Methanospirillum hungatei JF-1: one gene and its partner. Each later gene encodes a partner of the first gene's protein in a complex. Links are inferred from orthologs where the notes say so. Each region holds a gene or a part of one and is shown on either strand. Other genes may lie near its edges.

Region 1 (12,422 bases):
GTTGCTCTTGAGGCGCTGGGGGCAGAAGTAGCAACCGATTTTTCAGCTGAGGGTCTTTCCAATCTTCAGGCACTTGATATTACTGGCCCGGTGTCTGTAAAAGAGGCCATCGCAGAACTTGAAAGTTCACCATATGTCGCCTATGCTGAGCCGAATTATATCATCTCGTTATCACTTCCGGAGACAGAGCCGGCAGGTCCTGATGAGATAGGAGCGCTTTCTGCCCTGTCATTTCCGAATGATCCAAAATTTTCCGATCAATGGGGCCTTTTCAATACCGGCCAGACCGGGGGGATTAGTGGTGCTGATATTGGAGCCTCAAAGGCCTGGGACATTACTACCGGATCAAATGCTATAGTAGTAGCCGTCATTGATACCGGTGTGGATTATAACCATCCGGATCTGGCGGGAAATATCTGGACAAACCCCGGAGAAATCCCTAATAATGGTATTGACGATGACGGGAACGGGTATGTGGATGATGTTCACGGATATGACTTTATCAACAACGATAATGACCCGATGGATGACAACGGACATGGAACTCATTGTGCCGGAGTCATCGGAGCGATTGGAAATAACGGGGTAGGAATTGCTGGTGTTGCCTGGAAGGTAAAGATCATGCCTCTGAAGTTTCTGCGGGCCGATGGTAACGGAGATACAGCAGCATCACTCAATGCCATTGCCTATGCACGACGGATGGGAGCCAATGTTATCAGCTGTTCATGGGGTGGGACCGCAAAAAGTCAGGCATTAGGGGATGCGATTGCTTCAACCAATATTCTGTTCCCCTGTGCTGCAGGAAATGCGGGATCTAACAATGATATCACACCGCATTACCCATCCGGCTTTGATTCACCCCAGATTATATCAGTTGCAGCATCTGATGCAAAGGATGGGATACCTTCATTCTCTAATTATGGCGCAACCACCGTAGACGTCGCGGCTCCTGGAGACTGGATTATGTCTACGTATCCGACATCACTCGGTCATCAGTATGTGAAGATGAAAGGGACCTCAATGGCAACACCTCATGTAGCAGGTCTTGCAGCCCTTCTGCTCTCGAAGAATCCATCCATGACTCCTGCAGCTCTGAAGGCTAAGATAATGGACACCGTCGATAAACTCCCTGCATTCTCTGGGAAAACAGTTTCTGGTGGAAGAATTAATGTTTATAAAGCCCTTGGCGGAGGAGGTTCTTCTTCGGGTGTTGTTGCCCTTCCGGGTATGAGCCAGCCACCAAAAGACCTCAATGGTGACGGGAAGTATGAGGATGTGAACGGAAATGGGCGTGCAGATTACTCGGACGTGGTGACCTTCTTTAAGCAGATGGACTGGATCAGTAAAAATGAACCGGTGGCAGCATTTGACTTTTCAGGAAATAACAGAATTGATTATACAGACGTGGTCAAGTTATTCCAGTCTATATAATGGTAATGGACGGTAAAATCAAGATTGGATTATTCAATCCCTTATTTTTCTTCCGGTGACCACCGGTTGGTAAAGAAGATCTCTTTTCCCGGTTTTTTGCTTGGAACCTTCACTTCTTTCGGGTACCCTGCCGGAATGAGTGATGTTAATGAATAAGGCTCTGGTATCTCCAGAAGTTTACAGATATCAGCCCCATACTCTTTTTTATCTCCGGCAACCCAGCAGGTCCCGACACCATAGGACTGCAGACAGGTTATCATGTTCATGGTTGCTGCACAGCAGTCTTCCAGATAATATTTCGCATTTTTATCCCCGCATATGACAAAACAGGCTGCTGCTTCAGCGATGAACTTCCCATGATCGGTAAAATCTGCAATTTTTTTCAGCAGATCACGATCTGTTACAACACCAAGAAGCCAGGGCTGCAGATTCATTGCTGTCGGAGCCAGACGACCACACTCAAGGGTTTCTTTAATAATTTCATCGCTGAGTGGTTTGTCAATGTATGATCTGACGCTCCGCCGTGATTTGATAATCGTCACTCCAAGATTCATAGTATTCATTATTACTTATCATTGAAGATAATTATCGGTCCCTGAGGGGTATCATCCGCTCCAGGTGAATTCGGAAAAAAGGTTATCCAACTGTCCAGGATTCAATATTTCGCGTTTCAGGATCAAACAGGATGCCGACCTTTATCTTCTGCCGGGGGTCTGAAAGGTACTTTTCTGCATATCCACGTTCGTCAATTTGATCAAGTGGATCCTTTTTTCCTTTTTGCCCGATGCCCTTTACTTTGAATTCGAAGATCCAGATATATGAGGGTGTTTTAACCGTCAGATCTATCCGACCTTTATTCGTTGTATCTTCCGGGATTACCTCGAACCCTAGACTTGCAAGATACGAATACATGAGACTTGCCCAATACCCTTCGAATCTTGCAAGGGGATTTCTTCGGTACCAGTCATGAGGAATTGATGCGAAGAAAGACTGAAGGTGAGCATGTAATCCTTCTTCATCCCCCAGTTCCAGGATCGAAAACAGGATATCACGATTATCCGAGAGTGAATAACCGGAAAGAGCCTCAGAGAACAGCAGGTTGAGAGACGTTCTCACTTCTTTGTTTGGATACCCGAGTGTGCATCGAAATCCCCGGATGCCGTCAGATGACCAGGATCTGATGGTGAGGTATCCGGTCTGAAATAATAAGGTTTCAACCGTTATCTTTTCCGGGTTAAATGAAAGGAGAATATCATCACCTGATATCATTCCGTCATACTCTGCGGGTAATCGTGGCTCATTCAGCCAGTTTTTTAGCAGAAATGATGGTGTTCCTGTCTCGAACCAGTACGGTCTGAAGATACCTGAATCAAAAAACAAAAGAATATCAAAGGGATTATAGACTGATTTACCGGTCCAGGAGTACCCGTTGTACCAATCACGGATGAGATCAGGATCATATTGTTCATACCAGAATGCGAAGGAGGTCCTGATGTCCTCTTCTGTATATCCGCAGATGGTGGAGTACCGGGAGTCAAGGGTTATGTCCTGAAGATTGTTCAGACCGGAAAAGATACCGGTTTTGATAAATTTCGATACACCGGTGATAAAAACAAACCTGATATGAGAATCAAGCGGTTTTATGAATCCATAAAAGTCACGCAAAATATCCCGCATATCAGCCGCACGAACAGGATCTTCCAGGGTGTCGAGGATAGGCTTGTCATACTCATCAACAAGGATAACGATCTGTTCACCTGTTTTCGTGTGAATATCCCTGATTAATGATGAAAATCGTCCGCCAATCGATGTCTCAAAAGGTTCAAAATTCCAGGTCCTTGCCCAGGCAGAGATGAGCTCATGTATCTGTGTTTTCAACTCTGCTGGTGTCCGTGGGGATGAGAGTGACCAGTCTATCCGGAGGACTGGGTTCCTCTTATTCCAGTCCCACTTTGAATCCGGACTGTCCAGAAAAAGTCCTGAAAAGAGATCCGGTTTCTGTGAAAAAGCCGCATCAAACGTATCGATGAGAAGACTTTTTCCAAACCGCCGGGGACGTGAAAGAAAATAATATTTTCCGGATTGTACTAATGAGTGAATCAGAGGTGTTTTATCAATATAGACATATCCCCCGGTTCTGATTTCAGTAAAAGACTGGATACCTATCGGTAGTTTCAGATGGGACATCTCTTTCACTACTATCTATTGGCTGGTAAAATAAGTATTGATTGAGAGGGCGATGAAATCCGGTACAGAATACATTTTCAGGGTTTTATCAGAACCATCAGAACGAATCCTGCTCCAATAATTGATAGTATACCGAGAGGGGCTTTGGTAGGTTCAGGGACTGGTGTTGATTCAGGTGTTTTCTCCGGTGTTGGTTCGATAGTTTGTACGGTTGTATAGGTGGGGGTTGGAACATGCGTGAACGTTGGTGCAGGGATCTGTACCTGTGTCTCTACAGTCTGGACCGGGGTTATGGGTTTTGTAACCGGGGCTGAATATGCGGGAGGTGTTGTTTGTGTGACCATTGGAGTTATATCCGGTTCGGGGGTTCCGATCTCAATCGCTACTGGTGCTTTAATGAGGGGATTGATATTCTGAATAAGAACTTCCACCGGAGATGATATCCCTGCCCCCGTATCCGGCATATTATCCTTAATGCGGTTCATTGAGAGTTCTGCCTGAACGGTCCAGGTCCCGACGGTAACTCCCCCGGTATTCCAGACAGGACCGGTGGAGGTTAAAGATGAGGTAAGCGGAATCCCGGACAGACTGAAAGATCCGGACGGGCCGGACACGGAAGAGTATTTTGCACCTTCAGGACTGGTGAGAACGATATCCACCTGCCCGTCCGGACCTCCCCGGGAATTTGCTTCATAAACATTTGATGATATCCGGAATGATACCGCATCTCCTCTTGGGATCCATTTTCCGGTTGCATCAAAATCCGCAGTCTCATCATAAACTCTGACCGATACCTGTGGCCTTTTTACCTGGAATACCGGGCTACCTTCCGGCCAGGAGTACCAGAGCCCCTCTTTCCCGGAAAAGGCTGATGGCGAAACATAAAATGAGTCAGGGGATGATACCGTCATGAGTTCCGTCGGGTCTGAACTCCTGCTGCTCCCCGGAGCCCACCATCCAATCTGCCCTCCGTTCATAACACCGGTTGCAGAAATGTCCAGTCCTTCTTCTCCTAGAAACACGGTCCCTCCTGGTGAGATTGTTCTTAAATCTCCACTTGCCTGTGATGCGCAGAAGAGAATCATGAGCAGGCTGAAAAGCCCGGCTAGAGAATATTTCATAATGAACAATTTCCTTTATAGTTTAAATTTTTCTTCACCCATCTCACTAAATAGTCTTCAGATCAAGATCGGTATATGGGAATTGCCTTTTTTGCTGGTGGCTGTTTCTGGGGCATTGAAGCAGGATTTCAGAAAGTGCCGGGAGTAATCAATACCAAAGTCGGATATATGGGGGGGCATACAATAGAACCTACCTATCAGGAGGTCTGTTCAGATACGACCGGTCATGCAGAGACAATTGCTCTTGAATATGATGATACGGCAATCACCTATCGAAAACTTCTGGAAATTTTCTTCTCCCTGCATAATCCAACAGAAGTAAACAGGCAGGGGCCTGATGTCGGCAGCCAGTACCGCTCCGTCATCTTCTATACCTCACCTGAGCAAAAAGAGGAGGCAGAAATGTTTATTGCGGAGATGAACCAGTCAGGCCGATATCATGCCGCAATTGCGACAGAGGTTGTTCCGGCAGAAACTTTCTGGCCTGCGGAGGAGTATCATCAGTCCTATTTTCTGAAAATTGGTCAGCGTTATGGACGGAGTCTGTTCTGATATGAAAGACCATCTGTGTAATACCAAAAGAAAGAGTGTGGTTGTACTTTTTCTGCTGATTTGTATCATTATCGGGAATGTTTCTGCAGTTCCTTCGGATCCACGGGGTATTATCCTCATCTCATGGGATGGCATTTCTAAAGATACCCTCCAAAATCTTCTTGAAACCGGCTCTCTTCCTCATCTCTCCTCTCTTTTAAAAAATGGCAGTTTTATCAATATCTCAATAACCGATCACTATCCGGATACCATGGCCGGTCACGCCCAGATTCTGACTGGTTATTCACCGGAACAGACCGGAGTCTTTAAAAGTATGCGATATGGCGAGATCCCTCATGGGATGACGGTATTTGAACGGCTTGAAGATGCATTTGGATCAGGTAATATCAGTACTGCTATTGTGGCATCACAGGAGAGAAGTCTTGGGACGCTCAAAGGGCTGCCCTTTTATCATGCAGGCAAGGTGGTTGATTATTACTATGACCGGAACAGTGATGCAGGTCTAGTCGGGTCGGTTGCATCTGAATCAGTCTACCATTTCGGATCTCTGGGTCGCTTTTTTATCTTCGCTCACTTCAGGGATGCGGCAGATGCAGGGTATGCATACGGGGCAGGATCTCCTCAGCAGATTACGGCAATTCAGGAGATAGACGAAGCGACCGGAAATATTCTTAAAGCCCTCAAGGATCTGGGGATTTCTGATAAGACGGTATTATATGTCACGACTGATCACGGGTTCAATACCGGTCCCAAAGATCATACCGGACAGATATCTCTCTGGATGGTGACCAATGAACCGGGATATAATTTGACCGGCGATCAGAAAGATATCACACCGACGATTCTGAAAAGACTCGGTGTTTCGTATGATGAGATGAACCCGTCGTATAATGCAACGGCTCTCAACCCCTGATTTTTACAGAAAAGAATTCCTAGTTCTTCAATGAATTGTGAACTCTGGAACAAATAATAACTTTGTCGAAGAGAAAAAAGAAAAGAGTTTAGCCGAACAGAGCACCAAGCCCTGCCATTCCGCTCTCTTCTTCTGCCTTCTTGTCTTCAGCTGGTGCTTCTTCTGCTGCTGCTGCTGCCGGAGCTGCACCTGCAACAGGAGCTGCTGCAACAGCGACCGGTGCTGCTGCTGCCTTGCTGATTGCATCTTCAATGTCGACACCATCAAGGGATGCGACAAGTGCCTTGACACGTGATTCGTTGACAGCGATACCAGCGGCAGAAAGTACTGCCTGAACAGAGGATTCGTTGATCTCCTTTCCTGCCTTGTGCAGAAGGAGTGCAGCGTATACATACTCCATGTTAATTCACCTAAATATTTTTCCGATTACTCGTATTGTTAGCATATTGATTATCCGACAACATTCTGGAGGGCCATGGCCTGAGCCTGTGCCTTTCCAAGAACAGCATCGATTATGTCACTACTGGTGACTGCAGCCTCGACACCAACTCCGCGTGCTTCACGGACAGCCTTGGTCAGCAGTGCAGATGCGGTATCCCTGGTTGGATATGCAGCATTGACTGACAGATTAAAGGCGTGGGTTGCAGCGGTGATAATGCTGTTATAGAATGCAGTCTCGTCGATTGCCAGAACATCAGACTCGTAGATACTTCCTTCGTAGAAGGCTGCCTGCAGAATAAGACCGACATCCATCGGTTTTATATCCAGCTTTGCAAGTGCATCTGCAAGTTTTTTGTTGATCTCCTGACCGGCTTTTACCACAGTTTTTGTTTCACGAATGGTAACTTTTCCTGCCTCAATTGCTGCAGGAATGCCGGCCTGCTGAAGCTCACCGACAATTGGACCTGGACGGAAACTGGTCGGTCCTTTTGAAACGACGATATCTTCCGGTGCAGTCTCTCCAGGACGTGCTGCCATCTTTGTTTTTGTCTTTTCAAGCATGCTGTAGAGCTTGAAAGGATTCTCATTGGTAAAGATGAGAGCAGAATGTCCGGATAAGTGTGAAGAGAGGTCTGTTATGGATCCCCCAATCTCACCGAATGCGTGTTCGATGAGCGTGTTACGGGTCATAATCAATTCGGCTTTCCCGCGAAGATTTCTTCTGATATCCTGCACCTGTCTGGCTGGGATTCCATACATATCAACAAGTCCTACCAGCTTATATTCGCTGGAGAGACGCTTGATAGTGGTAATCTCATCCTTCTTCCACTGGGGCAGATGTGCGGTATACAATGCCATTATAACTCCACCTTCACAGACGGCCCCATCGTTGTCTTTATATAGACCGATCTGACCTGGAAGTCACCCATCTCAAGTTTTGAGAGAATACGCTTGAGGACTGCATCGATATTCTCTGCAATCTCCTCTTCACTCATGGCGGTTGTTCCTACCTTGAGTGAGAATGACATCTTGTCCTTGGTTCTGATTTTGACAGATTTCCGAAGACGCTCCACGATTGGACGGATATCCGTACCGGCGGGAATCGGCTGGGGCATTCTGCCTCGTGGACCAAGTCGTGGACCAAGCCATCTTCCGACAAGACTCATAACCTGCGTTTCTGCAAGGAAAAACTGATGCTCGGATGCAATTTTACGTGCTTCACGAGGGGCACCTCCAAGGCGCTCAATTTCTTCCGGTCCCATGATGAGTTCAACACCGGATTCTCGTGCCTGAGTGACAATGTCACCAGAACCAAGAACGGCAATCTTGACTACTCGTCCATTCCCGTGGGGAAGGAGGATTGTCTCATCAATACGGTTTTTCGGCTGAGACATGTCGATATTTTTCAGGTTAATGGTCATATCGACACTCTCGGTGAATTTCCGTTCAGGCGCCTGTTCTTTTGCCTTTTTCAATGCGTCAATAAGGACGCTCTTCTCTACCATCAGGTTCCTCCATAGTGATGCGACCGTGATTGATTCCACGATCTTCTATGGTTACATATCGATTCTATCCCACGAGGACTGCGTCATGAGCGCCCGAATCTATCTCTTTGAGCATATCTTTGGGTTTTTTGCCTGAAACTGTAATACCGAGCGATACGCAGGTACCGACAACTTCCTTGACCGCATTCTTGAGATCATAGGAGAGCATGTCATCAAGTTTCATTTTGGCAATCGTGACAGCAGCCTCAAGTGGCACGTCCCCGACAATCTTGGTGTTCGGCTCACCAGAGCCTTTTTCAACGCCTGCTTCTTTCATGATGAGCGCTGTCGTGGGTGGAATACCAACCGAGATGGTGAAGTTCTTCTTCTCGTCCACCTCTACACGGACAGGAACCTGCATACCATTGAAGGATGCGGTTTTTTTGTTAATCTCATCAACAACAGCTTTGACGTTGATACCAAGGGGACCCAGTGCCGGACCGAGTGGCGGACCAGCAGTGGCTTTGCCACCGGGTACTAGTACCTCGACTACTTCTGCCATTGTGTATCACCAGTCAGGACGGTTATGTCCATCTGGGTTCATAAAGGTTGGAAGGATAGATAAAAAAGAATATGTCCTGCCAGGTTGTCGGAGCTACCTTATGAGTCGTCCTCACCACGGTCGATGACCCTGACATGGTCACCCCGAACCGTGATAGGAATCGGCAGAACACTTTCATACAGCTCAACGGTAATCTCCTCTTTTGAGGCGTCTACACGCTTGACTACCGCTTTTTCTCCCTTGAACGGACCATTGATAAGTTCAACAATCGTCCCTTCGTCAATGCCACTGACTGCCGGTTTTGGTATCAGGTAGTGACCGACTTCTTCCAGGGTGGTAACTCCTGGTAGGACAGTGCGCGCACTGGGAACATGTTCCATCAGTTCCTGGACCCTGGCGATCGGCTCATCGGTCTCTACCAGAACATATCCTTTCAGTTCGTCAGGGACAATAACTGACATAACCCGGATATCATTATCCGCGTCCCGCACCGCCTTGTCGATATTGTCTGCGACCGACCGTTCTGCCCGGTTTGTGGTCTTTACCGCGAAAATGCGGGTAAGACGGTGTTCATTCTCCATACGAATCAGGCCGGAAGTACTAGGAAGAGTTCGTAGATTGCAAACCCGATAATTCCAATCAGTACGACACCTGCCGCAGCGACGAGTGCTATTTTTGTATACTCATCCCGTGTTGGAAAGCGGGCCAGTTTGAGGATACGCATGTATTTGCGGAAAAGTTCCTCGTTTAAATTGATGTCAAGTTTGGGGATTTCCATGTATATCACTTCAGAAAATCAATCTCAAAGTGTCTCTGAAATTTCGGGTTATTTTTTTCATTTCTACCATATATTTGTGGCGACCGAACGCCGGTCAGGATAAGCAGGGTCCGTATGGTGTTCTGCATCGTTGGATCTATCTGAGCTCCCCATATTATCCGTGCATCAGGGTCAATCAGGGCATAAACCTCTTCAACAACACCCTCAGCTTCAGCCATGGTCATATCCGGCCCTCCGGTAACATTAACTAGAGCAGAGGTAGCGCAGGAAATATCGATATCAAGCAGAGGAGATCGTATGGCTTTGCGCACCGAATCCGCAGATTTGTCCTGGGCATCACTCTCACCCATCCCGATCATGGCAACTCCTCCTTTCTCCATGATGGCCCGCACATCGGCGAAGTCAAGGTTTACCAGACCGGGCACGGTGATAAGTTCGGTGATACCTTTGACCGCCCGCATCAGGACCTCGTCGGCTACCTTGAATGCGGCATAGAGTGGCAATTTCGGTACAACCTCAATGAGCCGGTCATTCGGAACGACAATGACGGTATCTGCAACATCACGAAGACGTTCAAGCCCTGCCTCGGCATTCTCCATCCTGATGGCCCCTTCAGATGTGAAAGGTAAGGTGACTATGGCTATAGTCAGGGCACCTTCTTCATGGGCTGCCCGTGCAACCACCGGAGCACACCCAGTACCAGTTCCCCCGCCAAGACCAGCGGTGATAAAGACCATGTCAGAGTCTTCAACAGCCCGTCGGATGTCATGTTCACTCTCAAGTGCTGCCTCTTCCCCGACCTGCGGATAGGATCCTGCCCCAAGACCTCGTGTCCGCTGTCTTCCTATAAGAATACGGTGATCTGCCTTGACGGTTGCAAGATGCATGGCATCGGTATTGATGGCATACAGGGTGGTTCCTGCAATCCCCTCATCCTTCATCCGGGTAATTGTGTTTGACCCGGCACCTCCACAACCGATAACTGAGATCCGGGTTGTCATCGTCCGGAGAACAGCATCAAGATCACTATTATTCTGCGGAATCTGTTGCTCTGCTTTTGCCCTGTTGAGCGCTTCTTCAACGATTGATTTCATCTGGCCTGCCTCTGCGGAATGTGAATCCGCTTTTCTGTCTCTGTCATCACCATTTCCGGATAGATAACCGAATCACCAACCTCGACCGGCTTTCCTGCCATCAGCTCACTATAGAGCGGGCCAGAGGGTATGCCCAGATTTTTGGCTTTCTTCGGATCAAACCGTAATTTTTTGATGATTAAAGAATCCCCCTCAAAAGAACAGGTGTATCTGTCCTGTAACAATGTTACACAGAGATGTATTAATTCATCCGATATTCTGCCGCTGAATGCTGCATCGGTAATAAAAACCGGATGACATGCTTTTCCTCTCCCGGTCATATGTACGATTGGAAATGAGTCTAGCGCAGAAATGAACTCTTCTGCAGCAACTTTCATAACTTCATCGACCAGCTCACCCGGAATGGTCAGGGAGACCGGGGCAGGCATCTCCAGGATGGTATGGAGAACGATTGATGATCCGGGAATGAGTGATTCTGCAAGGTTTCTGATAGACATATATTCAGAGAACGGGAGATCAAAGAGCCGCATCAGATCCCCCTGACCAAGGATCGGGATGGTATGCTTGTCTGCAAGACCGGTAATCATCCGCTCCTCTTTTCCAGACATGGATTTCCCATCAATATAGATTGCAAAAGCACCGGTAGAAGAGATGATATCCTGAAATAATGCATCCGTCAGGTGAGGAATATCACGGGTCGGCATAATATGACCAAAGCCGCCTCTGGTTAATTTTGTGATCTCTGTCTGACGCTGGGCATAATGCGTCCCTCCAAATCCTGCTAATGGGATGACCGATGAGGTATCCATGAGAAGAGCATCCAGTACCGCTTGTGCTACTGCCCTGGCAGCAATCCGGTCATTCCATTCCTTCTCTGTACTACCGAGCTCGATAAAACAGGAGGGCAGAGGGATGTCTGTCGGACCATGATGGGTAGCCTCATACATAACTTCATACCCTTCCGGAGCATGGATGATCAGCCGGTTGATAAGAGCATGCATAAGGCCGGTTGCTGCAGGTGTCAGGGTGTTTGGACGTCCCCCGTAATCAGCAGATCCAAAATTGCCAGTGACATGGACCGTTAAAACCGGCCGTGGCCGTTCACTGGCATGGCGTGATAGAAAAAGAATCCTATCTGCATCATGGGGCAGGGAGGGGCCGTCAAGATAGATAAGCCGTTCTTCTGCATGCCAGTGTCTGATATGGGAATGAGCCCTTTTGTCATCTTCTAGGAATGAATAGAGTTCTTCATGAATGAGTGAACCGGCCGGGTCTTTGCGTGAGCTGATAAGTAAGGTTGTTGGAGACTGTTCTTTTGGTGTCATGAATGGTAATTCTCACCGTTCGCTGATCTTAAATTCAGATTCCTGAATTGATCCCAATTGAGTATAAACACTAATATCAACATTCATCAGATTTAAAATCTCTCGATGCTTTTGATTTATCCCAGTAATTGTGTAAAAAACCTGTTCACCATAAAATGAAACTAACAAATAAATCTCTTTGAAAAACTCAATAATTCTTTCAGTTTTAGGATTATTTACTATTTTCGTTGGATTATATTCGAAAAGACCACTCAAACCCTGACCTCTACTTTTCAGCGAATCCCTGACTTTTTTCTCAATAATAACAAGTGGTCTCATTACAATAGTCAAAAACTTCACTAAACCATCAATTCTGTCATCTCGTTGAATAAACATTGGGGCAAGTGAAAGTGCCTTTCCCTTCAGCCGATGAAATTGATGCTCTATGATATACTGATCACGGTAAGTCAGAACAACATCTTGCATCGATAATTCATTTTCTGGTTTATTTGTTACATATACCCTCCATCCTGATAATTCCTGCGCTTGTTGAAG
Region 2 (12,550 bases), 1.1 Mb from region 1 along the record:
TCCTGATCTTGAGCCATATTCTCCGGTGAATCGTCCGGTTATCGCAACCATTGATTCCCTGATCAAACGATATGGCACAATAGAAGCGCTCAGTGGCGTCTCACTGACCCTCTATGAAGGTGAGTTTATTGCAATCCTTGGTGAGAATGGTTCAGGGAAGACGACTCTGGTGAAGCATTTGAACGGTCTGTTACGACCTGACGAGGGATCAGTGCATGTGCGGAGCCTGGATGCAGCTACGGCACCGGTCATCGATCTTGTCAAGCAGACCGGTCTTGTGTTTCAGAACCCAGATACCATGCTCTTTGCTGACAGTGTCAGAGATGAGATCATGTTTGGCCTTGAAAATATCGGAGCAGACTCCCCTGATCAGGTCATTGGAGGTGTGCTTGCCATGGTCGGGCTATCGGGCTCTGAAGCAACCTATCCCCGGCACCTTTCACGGGGGGAACGGCAGCGGCTTGCGGTTGCCTGTATTCTTGCCATGAAACCCGGACTTATCATTCTGGATGAACCGACCACCGGACTTGACGAGAAAGAGTCTGACCGGATGATGGATCTCATGCTGACTTTGCAGAAGAGCGGGCATACCATCATCATGGTTACGCATAATATGCGGATTGCCGAAGAGTATGCCAGCCGGATCATTGCGATGGAGAACGGCAGGGTCATCGGGGATTATCATAACCTGAAGGGGCGTGCATCATGAGTGAGATTCTGCAGTATATACCGGGTAACAGCCCGCTTCATCATCTGAATCCGGTCACCAAGCTGCTCCTGGTAATTCTTATCGTCGGGTTATGTGTAATGTCGGCCCAGGTGCCGTTTCTCTGTTTTCTCATTGGTGTTCTGGTGCTTGGTGCCCTTTTTTCTGGTCTTATCAAAGAGATAATCAATCAGGTACCGTTCCTTATCCTGTTGTCATTCTTCCTCGTGATACTCACCAGTCTGACGGTCCAGGAAGGTGACTTGTTACTCACCATTCTTCAGTCTGGTGAACCCGGAGGTCAGGGATATGGGATCACTCTTGGGGGACTTCTCTTTGGTATTATCCTCTCCCTCCGGTTTATCGTGATGATAACGGCATTTCAACTCTTTGTCGTGACTACAAAACCCAGTGATCTGGTGACCGGACTTTTGGCATTCCGCCTTCCGGTCGATTATGTTCTCATGCTCCTAATAGCGCTCCGGTTTATTCCAAGTCTTCAGCTGGAGGCCAGGCGGATCCATGAAGCACAGCTCTGCCGGGGTTATAACCCGGGAACTGGTATATCCGGAAAGATCAGAAGCATGAAACCGATTATGATACCACTCGTTGCAAATTCACTTGCAAAAACTCAGGTCCTTGGTCTTACTCTTGATATGCGGGGGTATCGGGCCCGAAAAAATCTCCCCCTTCATAAACTGGTCTTTGGTTTTGGTGATGTTATCAGTGCGGTGCTGATTGTGGTAATTCTTGTAGCATTTGCATATCTTCACTTTTTTAATGCATAGGGCAAGGGCAGACCTGTACCGCCCCTTTTTTGATCCTGCATCGCCATGATTAAAGTCCTTGAATGGCAATAAGTCTCTATTTATGATATCCGTCCTGCTTGTTGATGATGAACCCGTCATTCTGGATATTGCCCGTGCTTTTCTGGAAAGGCATGGGGAGTTTTCCGTAACCACTGTGCTTTCCGCCGAGGAAGGGCTTGCATTGCTGAATGAGCGGGGCTTTGATGCCGTGGTCTCTGATTATGAGATGCCGGTTATGAACGGGCTGGGTTTTCTCAAGGCAATTCGGGAAAAAGGAAATCATATCCCCTTTATCATCTTTACCGGAAGAGGCAGGGAGGATGTGGTTATCGAGGCCCTCAATGCCGGAGCTGATTATTACATTCAGAAAGGCGGGGATCCGCGTGCTCAGTTCACTGAACTTGCATATAAGATCCGTGAATCAGTACGAAAGAAAAAGGAGGTCCAGCCCCCGGCCGAACATGATATTATCAGGTCCAAGATTATCGGCCATCTTCATGCTCTTGAGACTCAGGTATCCATGCTAAAGACAGCAGGGGTTACTCCGTCACAAGAGCCCCTCATCAGGGAATGTGACTCCCATATCAGAGATCTGCTCATGCTCTTTGGAGAGTATAAATAGAAAATAAATTTTAATTTCTTTCAATCAGGCTTTTTGCCATTGCGAAAGCTTCATTTGCTTCATTGATCTGACCGAGGGCCAGGTGAATTTCTCCTTTTTTATTCCAGAGTTCCGGGCTGTCTGGTTCTAATCCAGTCATAACCTCATAGCATTTCAGGACTTCCATGTACCTGCCTAACTTTGTCAGGGTGTAAGCCTTATGCTGCCAGAGATCCACCCGTTTTGGATCTATCTCGATAGCCTTGTCAAACCTCTGCAAGGCCTCTTCATACTGTTCAAGCCGGTTGTATGCAAATCCAATCAGCAGCCATGAGTTCTCCTTTTTATCCTGGGGTCCTGCCAGTTCCAGTGACCGCTCTGCAGATTTTATGGCAAGTTTATACTGACCACTCTCTATATATGAGGATGCTTTCCCCTGCCAGGCGCCACTCTCATCAGGATTAAGCCTGATTGCCTCATCGAAGTCATTCATAGCCTCCTGCTGCCGACCAAGATGCTGAAGTGCAATGCCACGGTAGGTCCATACCTTTGGGTTTATCGGGTCAAGCCGGATTGAATGACTATATGCATCCACTGCCTCTGTATAGAGTCCGTCTTTTGCAAACCGGTTTCCCTGCTCTATCCAGTCCTGTGCACTCCATCCCTCAGTTCCCAGACATCCGCACAGGAGAATAAGCATCAGCACAGACAGGGCCAATACAACAGTTGAAACGAACTTCATGAAGATACACATTCCAGGTGCCTGAATGCACAATTCTCTCTAAAGGTTGTCAGAGAAATATGAAATGTCTTCCTGCCGGGTCAGGGAATAACTGTTATAGGAGTTTTTGGGATTTTACGGGCAATAACCTCTCCCTGCTTTTTATAGAGAAGATTTGCCTGACTTATGGCGATATCAGCCTCATCAGTTCTTCCCAAAACCCGCAGGACTGATGCCTTGTTTATCCAGTTCTCTGCATTGCCTGGATTTATCTTCAATGCTTCCTCAAATGAATCCAGCGCATCATTATAGTTCTTTTCCATAACATAGGCATACCCGCGTGAGCTCCAGGCCTTCTCCAGCGATGGGTTCATCTGAAGTATCTTATCAAAATGAGAGATGGCAAGATCATATTGTCCCCGGCCTGACAGAGCAAGGCCCCGATGATACCAGTACTCGGTGTTGGTCTCATCAAGTTCGATTGCCTTATAGAATGACCTGACAGCCTCATCATAATCACCCATCATATAACTGGCCCTGCCTTTCATGAACCATGCCTCAGGATAATCCGGTTGTATTCGTATTGCTGCCGTAAACGCATCTATTGCGTCTTTATATCTGACTAGTTCAAAAAGGGCCTGCCCTTTCAGGTAGTAGAGCTGACTATTGCTTCCTGACAATTCGATGGCCTGGTTATAGAGTGATACTGCCTCGGCATACCTTCCAGAATTATACGCGGTCTTTGCTTCGTCTGAAAGGCGGTCAGTCTCTGTGCATCCGGATATCAGAACGACGGCAATCAGAAGAGATACAAGGATACAGAGTGAAGTGATTCTGATCGTCCGGTTTTCTGAGTTCATTCCAGGTCACCAGTCAGATACTATTTTACTTCTTTTGTATTGAAACATCTGTTCAATGAACCGGAATGGAAAAAAGATGGTAAAACCAAAAAAAAATTATTCGTAGAGGTACTGTTCATCTATCCGGGTATATGAAACAAGTTCTTCCGGTTTGAAATGAATAGCAATCTCGCGATTTGCAGTTTCAACAGAATCAGAGCCATGGATGACATTCATCCCTATCTCAAGGGCATAGTCTCCACGAATCGTACCTGGTGCAGCACCGGCCGGATTGGTTGCTCCGATCATATCCCTGCTTATCTTTACGATATCTTTTCCTTCCCATACCATAAGGAAACACGGTCCGGACGTGATGTATGCCTTCAGACCTGGGAAGAAGGGTTTCTGCACGTGTTCAGCATAATGCTCCATGACCCGTGCATCAGGAAGTTTTTCAAATCGTGAGGCAACCATCTTGAATCCGCGGCGTTCAAACCGGGTGATAACCTCACCGATCAGTCCGCGCTGAACTCCGTCTGGCTTTACCATCAGAAATGTCCGTTCCATTGTTATACCTTGCCAAGAGCTTTCCGGCCAGCGGTGGTCCATCTGACACGGCGTGGAATACGTCCGAGCTTATGGTTCTTCTGGCACTTGGTGCTGCAATAATAGAAAATCTGTCCGTCCTTTTTGACGTACATCTTCCCGGTTCCAGGCTCCATCTGCAGGCCGCAGAAAGAACAGATATGCGTATCAATCATTGTTCTTACCTCCGGGAAAGTTTCTTTGCTTCACGTTCAGTCTCAAGGAGCATCAGAACATCACCTTCACGGATCGGTCCTACCGTGTTACGGGTGATAATCCGCCCCTTGTTCGGGCCATCAAGGATACGGGCTTTCACCTGCATGGCTTCTCCATGCATACCGGTTGACCCGATAACCTCGATTACTTCAGCGGGCGTTCCGTCCATGGTATTCACTCAGCTTTGAGAGCTGCTATCTGGGCAGCAATTTCATCGATGGTCTCTTTTGCTTTTCCGGACTTTACGATAGCTGCAGCAGCAGAGCCGACTTCCAGTCCGCAAGCAGCGCCGATATCATTCTGCTTGCTGATGAAGAGATACGGAATCTTCTTTTCTTCGCAGAGTGGTCCAAGATGCATGACGATCTCTGCTGGTTCAACATCTCCGCCAATAAGGACCAGCTGTGCGATCCCGCGCTCGATGGCCTTGGTGGCTTCGTTGGAGCCCTTTTTGATTTTTCCGCTTTCACGTGCGGCTTCGACGGCTTCAAGAGCCTTGTTCTGGATCTCTTCAGAGACTTCAAAGGTAACGTAGTTTGCCATGAATTCACCTCATTCAGGAGGGGCATGACCCTCCGTCATCACTCATCAGCAGATGACGAATGTGCCATATTAGTTACGATTGTGGGCGTTTAAAGGTTCGTAGATCTGGTTTTGTTTCCAAGGGAAATATCTCCCCGACTGGCCGGGTTTCATCAAGCCTGATGCTGGTAGATCACGACATCGCGATTCCGGTAGAGTTCCTGAAGGTCATGGGCAGGTATCGAAATAGTATATTTTTGTTGCTCTTCAGGGCCGACATAGAGCAGATCTGCCCGGTACCGTTCCATGAGGGGGATGGTCTGGTCCGGGTTTTCATATATGGTCCTGATATGATTGCCCCGCTCACCATACCAGCCTTCCGGATAATTCCCCCTCCACATATATTCATGGAACTGCCATCCGATGATCGTCGGGATTCCGGTGAATGATGAGACCCGTGAGGTATACTGGTAGTCATCCCCGGCTGCTTCCACGATAATATGCTCACCGGGGAGTGTTCGTAAAAATGCAAGAGCTTCAGCATCCTCCCTATGAGATTGTGAAAGCCATGCCATGCCATCCAGGGTAGGGGTATGTGGTCCGTGAATGGTTGAGACGATGACCGGGGGGACAATCAGGCAGAGACAGAGCAGGATTATGATAGATACACTGATGACCCGTGAAGTCCGCCCTGGTTTTCTGGTGATATATGCATCCAGCTCGTTTCCAATCATCAGGGCCGCAGCAGTTCCGCAGAGGAGCCAGGCACCGATATAGAGTTTGAATACCGTGTTCATCCGGTAATAGACCTCTCCCATGTTATCTGCCAGGTAGATAAGTTCACAAAAGAGCAGAATTGTAAGTCCTCCTGCAGCCAGAAGATCTGCAGATCCTGATCTTCGCCTGATGACAAAAATCAGGATCAGGGTTGCAAGTGCAGCGGAGAGGTACCCGGTCAGAAAGAACGGGAAGATAGCAAGAAGGATCCAAGGGACTTTTCTGAGTTCTGACCTGAAAGAGAATAAAAAGGCAGCAAAGAACCAGCCATGGACCATGATAAACTGCCAGATATCAGTCGGGGTATGGACAAACCCAATCCCTGCAATTCCCTGGGTATGCATCCCAAGGAGGAGCGGACTGATGAGGGCCAGACTCAGGGCCGGAACAAGGAGGAGATAAAATCCTGCAGCAATCACGGGTTTTTGGAACCATTGTCCCCCCCGCTCCCGGATCATTGTCTGCACAGTGTGCATAACAACCTGAATTGTAAGGGCTGGTGCCCCTCTATATTCACGTCCAATCAGACAAAAGCCTGTTACCAGAATCATCGGTGCCCAAATCAGGACATCCCAACTGTTGACTACCGGAATTACCGAAAGCCCGAGTGCAGTCAGGAGAAGAATTAAGATACGTGCCCTGGTTCCATCTCTCCAGCATACCAACGCAGCGGTTACCATGAGAACCAGAAATGACTGGGCCATGATACCAAGGACATGGGCATGGACATCACCAAACAGAAATGAGAAGAGTGGATATTCGTTGATAGTGTCCTGAATGACTCTGCTGCTATCCCAGAGAAGGGTAAAGGCCCTGGTTCCGGTAAGGCCAAGGTAGATGAAGTACGGATTTACGACAAAAAATGCCAGTACCGGGAGTAATCTGGTACGCCGTAGGGTCAGGTGTCCCACTCCGTAGAGATTGACGGCAGAAAGTGCGGCGATTGTGGGGAGAGCAAGGCTAAAGAGGATGTTTGAGGGGATCCCGGTGAGCATCGCCGGTGTTGCTATGATCCAGTGACCAAAATAGTAGTATACATTCAGAAACCCTCCGGCAAACCAGGGGTCAAGAGGGGGAACCAGGGGCGTTCTGAGAATCGATGCAAGAAATCCATGGTCCATGAATTTCTCCGCCCCGTTGATATCAGGATTGTATGCCCTGACGACGAGCATGGCAAGAAACACGCCGAAAAAGAGCAGGTAGTAGCGCCATTCTGAGGGGATGGCTTTGTAATGTCCCGTCTTATGAAATATTCCGGTGCAGAGATATGCAACAATGATCGGGATCAGACCAGTATAGGGAGGAAGACCACAAAAGACTGCATACCAGGTTGCAAGAGCGGTCAGGATAAATCCCGCAGTCCAGGATACGGGGACCGCAATTTTGGGCAGGTATTCTTTTATCAAGGGATAGAGAGAGAGATGGAATAGGAAAAGAAGGAAGAGCCAGGATAATACCGCAATAATCTGTCCTGATTCAATCATGCCTTATGATTCATCCTTCAGTCTTTTCTTAATACTTTCAGAGAGTTCGGGGATTACCCAGTCTCCTAAGTACATGATAGAGATCGCCCCTCCGATAAGGGTGATACCATTCTTAATCAGGTGGTCGATGACTGCGATAAGGGTGGATACTGCCGGACTTGTCCCTGCCAGTTCAAAGATGACGGCAAGGGCAAATTCATAGGTCCCGACTCCGCCGGGTGTGAGGGGGACTGCTTTTACAAGGTTTCCTGCAACTACTGCAAGCAGGACGATTGAAAAAGGGATATCCTGCCCGAACATAAGGGCAACAAGGGAACAGATGGCAGTATCAAGTATCCAGATACCAAGTGATGTAACTGCGAGAACACATGCGGATCGGGGAGTCAGGGATGCATTCCGCATCTCATTCATCATCGTCAGAACATACCCGATGTATTTATTGTCAGTCTGAACTTTGCCCGTGAGGATGAGAACCAGAAAGAAGATTCCCCCAAGCACGAGCGGAAGAACGAGCAGCATGAGAACCCAGGACGGGGCGTTCAGCACAAAGACCACTGCGCAAAGGCCCAGGACTGCTACCGATATGATATCAAAAACCCGCTCCACGATGATGGAGGAGAGACCCTGGGAGATGGTTGCATCATAATCATGCTTGAGCAGGACCACCCGGATCAGGTCTCCAAGCCGGGCTGGGACGATAAGGTTTACCGTTTGTGATATGTAGATACAGGCCGTTGAAAAGATGAGTGAAATGGATACATGCATCCGCGAGAGGATGGACTGGTACCGCCCTCCCCTGACAAACCAGGCACACAGGCAGATAAGACATGCCGGGATAAGATAGAGCGGTCTTACATAAGCAAGTGCATCGGCCAGGTCATTCCAGACTCTGATGACCATGACGGCCAGGATTCCTACTGCCAGAAGAACAGAGAAGATGATAGCACAGAGTTTACGATACATGGAGCTGCCACCAGAGTCGGAGAATTGCTCGTCCCATCTTCCAGATATCACCTGATCTGACTGTCGTCCCCTGTCCCTCTGTCCAGATTACCGGGATCTCTGCGATACGAAGCCCTTTATGCTGGGCACGTACAAGGATCTCGGTATCCCAGAACCAGTGGGTATCACACGTCTCCTGCAGAAGGTCCCTGAGCACTTCGGTTCTGAATGCCTTAAATCCGCACTGATGATCAGAGAGGGTGCTTTTCAGAATAAGCCGGACCAGGAAGTTATATCCCCTGCTTTTAATCTCACGGCTGCAACTTCTGATGATTCTGCTCTCCGGAAGAAGCCGTGAACCGGTTGCCAGATCATACCCTTCAGTAATTCGGCCAAGGAGTTCTTCAAGATGGGAGATGTCGGTTGCCATATCAACATCAAAATAACAGAAGATATCTCCACGGGCTATTGAGGCAGCACGAGACAGGGCCGATCCCCTCCCCAGCCGCTCATCCCGGTGAAGGTGGATGACCTGTGGGCTCTCCCGGGCAAACTTTGCTGCTAATTCAGCAGATCCATCGGTGCTGGCATCCTCGGCTATGATGAGTTCAAACTCTGTAGCAATGCAGGATAGCGTCTGCAGAACTCGTGGTACCGCCTCTTTTAGGGCATGAACATCGTTGTACACCGGAATGACAACTGTTACCGGATTTGATATTGTCACTCAGGTCACTTCCGGATTCTTTTCCATCCTGACGATCTCTTCTGCAGCCCTGAGTCCGGCACGAACCGATCCCTCAATACTCCGCTCCGGATAGTTCTCTTCAGAAAACATACCGGCAAGAACAAGTCCGGGAACTGATATCATGTTCATCTGCTCTTTATACCCGGCAAGATACAGCGGCCCGGCATAGGGGTCTCTAGTCATTTCTGCCCATAGTATCTCATCACTCCTGACTGAAAATTTTCTCTGGAAATCTTCTATCATCCGTTCCTTCAGGTCGGTGGGCGGCGTGCCGGTGTAATATGATGCAAGATAGACGATATCCTCACCATACCATGCTCTTGGGGCAAAACAGGTATGTCCGATGACAGCTCCATAGGGGGCATCATCATACAGATTAATCCAGTAAATACCCTGAGTGACAGGACGGACAAGCCCCATGGTCAGACAGGCCGCTCCCTGGTAGGGGATATCCGGAATATCAAGACCGGTTTTTTTCAGAAGACCGGGTGCGATGGTTGCAATGACGGCATCGAATGGTTCATCATTTATATACCATTCCCCCCCGGCTTTTTGTATGCTGGTAACCGGTGTGTTTATTCTTATCTCTCCTCCATATCCGGTTATCGTATTTGAAAGACTTTCGATGAAGGATGAAAACCCCCGCTCAAGATATCCGAGCCGCTCTCCCCCAAGACTTCTGTCCGAACGGATGGCCACCCGGCTGACAAGCCATGCGGCAGAGATTTTCTCTGCATTCTGACCAAATTTTGAATTCAGGAGTGGCCTGAAGAATGAGCGGTAAATTTTCTCTCCAAGCTGCTCTGTAAGGAATTTCTCTGCGCTTATGGTGTCAAGGTGTGACAGATCAAAGTGTTTGACTTTTTTGGTGAATAATGCGAGCCTGAATTTTTCAAATATGCTAAGGTGAGGATAGAGCAGTATTTCGAGGGGGGTGGTGAGGGGATAGATGGTCCCGTTTTGGTATGTACCGGTTGACCCTTTGAGCCAGAGTATCGTATCAGATAGGTTCAATTCATCTAAAAGGTGTAAAAATGCCCGATCTCCTGAGAAGAAATGGTGATAGTACCGCTCAATGGAATATGCCTTCCGGTGGTATGATGAGAGCAGCCCCCCTATCTCTGCTGACTTTTCGTAAATTGTAATTTTATGGTCTTTAGAAAGCCTGTATGCCGAAACAAGTCCGGATATGCCTCCTCCTATTATTGCTATCCGCATATTCTGTTATAATCCCTTAGATATTCCCATCCTGCTCATTGAAGAAGCTTTTTGAATGTATAAAGGAAAGATGTACCAAATAATCAGAATTCCGATATTTCATACAACTGGTGTACCTCCATGAAAGTGTTTTTTATAGGATTTGGTCAGGCTGGTGGCAAAATTGTTGACCGGTTCATTGAGTTTGACAATAGAACCAATGGCAGCAGTTTTCGTGCTATTGCGGTAAATACAGCCAGAACTGATCTGATGGGATTACAACACCTCAATTTTGAGGATCGTGTCCTGATCGGTCAGACGAGCGTCAAAGGTCATGGCGTGGGGACCGATAATGATACCGGTGCCCAGATTACTTTTGACGAGATTGATATCATCATGAATGCTATTGACCGCAAAGGTATTGGCGATACTGAAGCATTCATCATCGTATCAGGACTTGGTGGCGGAACAGGTTCAGGCGGTTCGCCTGTGCTTGCACGGCATCTGAAAAAGATTTATAAAGAGCCGGTCTATGTTCTGGGGATTCTCCCCGCTCCGGAAGAAGGACGGTTATATTCCTATAATGCTGCACGAAGTCTTGCAACTCTGGTAAAAGAAGCAGATAATGTTATTCTTTTTGACAACAGCGCCTGGAAAAATGAAGGCGAGAGTATCAAGGGCGCATTTGACCGGTTGAATGATGAGATAGTCCGCAGGTTTGGGTTATTGTTCCGTGCAGGTGAGATAGGTCAGCTGGGTATCGGTGAGATGGTCGTCGATTCCAGCGAGATTATCAATACCCTTCGGGGTGGAGGTATCAGTTCTGTCGGATATGCCATCAGTGAAGTTATCAATTCTGCTCCGGTTGAAAAGGACCGGAGTTTCTTTGATCGGATCATCGGAAGAAAACAGATAGAAGAACGACGTCCTGAGGATAAACTGCTTGGTGAGGATAAGACCTCACGGATTTTGTCTCTGGTCAGACGGGCGATGCTTGGGCGGCTTACGTTGCCCTGTGAATATACCACCACAAGTCGTGCTCTTGTTCTGGTTGCCGGACCGCCTGATGATCTTGACCGGAAAGGGATTGAAAAAGCCAAAAGCTGGGTTGAGGAGAATATCGCCGGTGTGGAGGTGCGAGGCGGAGATTATCCGGCCCAGAGCAGGTATGTTGCAGCTGTCGTTCTTTTAGCATCCATTGCAGATGCTCCACGTGTCACGAATCTGCTCGAGATTGCAAAGGAGACGAAAGCCACGTCAGAAAGAATTGATGAAGAGAATGTTTTGAAACTGGATGAGAGTATTGAACCACTCTTTGAGTGAGGGAGTTATGAAGACTGGATCATTAATCATCTTTTTAAGTATCATTTTTTGTTTCATTGCTATTCCGGCAATGGCCAGTGTTGAAGTCGGTCATGTGAATGTAAAGCCTTCCGGAGATCTTGAATCCGGTAAATCGAATGTTTCTGCAGATCTCCAGCTGAGTTTTGTCTCGATAGGGGGCACGACCTTTCCCAGTGATGAGAGTATATCCTTAAAAACCGAACTTGAAAATCCGGTCTGGACATACTCCATCATTCTTGATGGTGTGGAAAATCCCAGACCTGCGGTCAGTAAGAAACAACTTGATCTTTCCGGATGGGAACTCTCCTATGAGAACGTCGATGAAAGTGTCAAAGTCAATCTGAAAGGAATGGCACCAAAGGTTGACAGTTCCAAAGAAATAGAGATTGTTTCGGTGAACGTGGCAACCCCCGGAGGCCGGGTGAAAGAGACCGTAAAGAATGTCACAGCATTTGTTACGAATCCTGGGGAGCTGAAGGGCGACATTTCAACTGTAAAAGATGCCTACTCAAAACTTGAGAAGGATATTGCCCAGAACAAAGCTGATGGGATAGATGTTTCCAAGGCTGAAGCAAAGGCAAAGGAGGCATTAACCTCACTGAATTCAGCAGCCGGTGCAAGTTATTCAAATGCCCAGATCTATATCAAGAATGCAAATACCTACATCAAGGATGCCTATGCGATGCTTGACATGGGTCTGTCCCAGAAAGCAATTAAAGATGCAAAAGAAGCCATAGACAAGACTGACGAGTGGATCAATTACTTCAAGACCGAAAAAGAACTCGGAAGTGATCCACGGCTTGCTCCTATTATAACCAAGCGTGAGTTTGCTGCAGAAGACGCGAGTGATGCAAAAGAGCTCTATGATGCCGGTAAATACACTGAAGCCAGGAAAAAAGCTGAAGAAGCATATCAGAAGGCAGATGAAGTATTCACGGCAACTCAGGATTTGAATGCAGAACTTGAGGCCGCTCCCAAGGGATTCCAATTCCCTGACCTGTCTGGGATAATCCCCTATATTATCGGAATCATTGTTGTTGCAATTGTTGGGTTTGCTCTTTT

The links.
Region 2: MHUN_RS03455 (region 1) and rpl7ae share a complex: the UniProt entries of both Methanocaldococcus jannaschii proteins name them as parts of the 50S ribosomal subunit. The link is inferred for Methanospirillum hungatei JF-1 from one-to-one orthologs.

The regions. Positions count from the first base shown.
Region 1 is NC_007796.1:753,624-766,045, forward strand. Bases 6,327-9,099 are described here. They hold MHUN_RS03455 (50S ribosomal protein L1), read right to left. Parts: upstream 8,151-9,099; coding sequence 7,503-8,150; downstream 6,327-7,502. Other genes in these bases: rpl12p (50S ribosomal protein P1), read right to left, coding at 6,327-6,604; MHUN_RS03450 (50S ribosomal protein L10), read right to left, coding at 6,655-7,503; MHUN_RS03460 (50S ribosomal protein L11), read right to left, coding at 8,215-8,691; MHUN_RS03465 (transcription elongation factor Spt5), read right to left, coding at 8,790-9,099. In the rest of the region: MHUN_RS03415 (S8 family serine peptidase), read left to right, coding at 1-1,431; MHUN_RS03420 (nitroreductase family protein), read right to left, coding at 1,473-1,985; MHUN_RS03425 (ATP-binding protein), read right to left, coding at 2,068-3,618; MHUN_RS03430 (DUF3821 domain-containing protein), read right to left, coding at 3,696-4,739; peptide-methionine (S)-S-oxide reductase MsrA, read left to right, coding at 4,815-5,291; MHUN_RS03440 (alkaline phosphatase family protein), read left to right, coding at 5,293-6,204; more of rpl12p, read right to left, coding at 6,293-6,326; more of MHUN_RS03465, read right to left, coding at 9,100-9,272; MHUN_RS03470 (protein translocase SEC61 complex subunit gamma), read right to left, coding at 9,278-9,469; cell division protein FtsZ, read right to left, coding at 9,475-10,563; MHUN_RS03480 (D-aminoacyl-tRNA deacylase), read right to left, coding at 10,560-11,888; MHUN_RS03485 (IS1634-like element ISMhu4 family transposase), read right to left, coding at 11,901-12,422. UniProt on the Methanocaldococcus jannaschii protein: Probably involved in E site tRNA release. Binds directly to 23S rRNA. Protein L1 is also a translational repressor protein, it controls the translation of its operon by binding to its mRNA.
Region 2 is NC_007796.1:1,819,134-1,831,683, reverse strand. Bases 3,337-6,237 are described here. They hold rpl7ae (50S ribosomal protein L7Ae), read right to left. Parts: upstream 5,021-6,237; coding sequence 4,652-5,020; downstream 3,337-4,651. Other genes in these bases: MHUN_RS08360 (DUF2298 domain-containing protein), read right to left, coding at 5,173-6,237; MHUN_RS08370 (30S ribosomal protein S28e), read right to left, coding at 4,443-4,646; MHUN_RS08375 (50S ribosomal protein L24e), read right to left, coding at 4,246-4,437; ndk (nucleoside-diphosphate kinase), read right to left, coding at 3,794-4,243; MHUN_RS08385 (tetratricopeptide repeat protein), read right to left, coding at 3,337-3,697. Outside these bases: MHUN_RS18700 (ABC transporter ATP-binding protein), read left to right, coding at 1-709; MHUN_RS08400 (energy-coupling factor transporter transmembrane component T family protein), read left to right, coding at 706-1,494; MHUN_RS08395 (response regulator), read left to right, coding at 1,577-2,137; MHUN_RS08390 (tetratricopeptide repeat protein), read right to left, coding at 2,148-2,858; more of MHUN_RS08385, read right to left, coding at 2,939-3,336; more of MHUN_RS08360, read right to left, coding at 6,238-7,260; MHUN_RS08355 (lysylphosphatidylglycerol synthase transmembrane domain-containing protein), read right to left, coding at 7,264-8,223; MHUN_RS08350 (dolichyl-phosphate beta-glucosyltransferase), read right to left, coding at 8,213-8,926; MHUN_RS08345 (NAD(P)/FAD-dependent oxidoreductase), read right to left, coding at 8,927-10,165; MHUN_RS08340 (tubulin/FtsZ family protein), read left to right, coding at 10,286-11,467; MHUN_RS08335 (hypothetical protein), read left to right, coding at 11,475-12,550. UniProt on the Methanocaldococcus jannaschii protein: Multifunctional RNA-binding protein that recognizes the K-turn motif in ribosomal RNA, the RNA component of RNase P, box H/ACA, box C/D and box C'/D' sRNAs.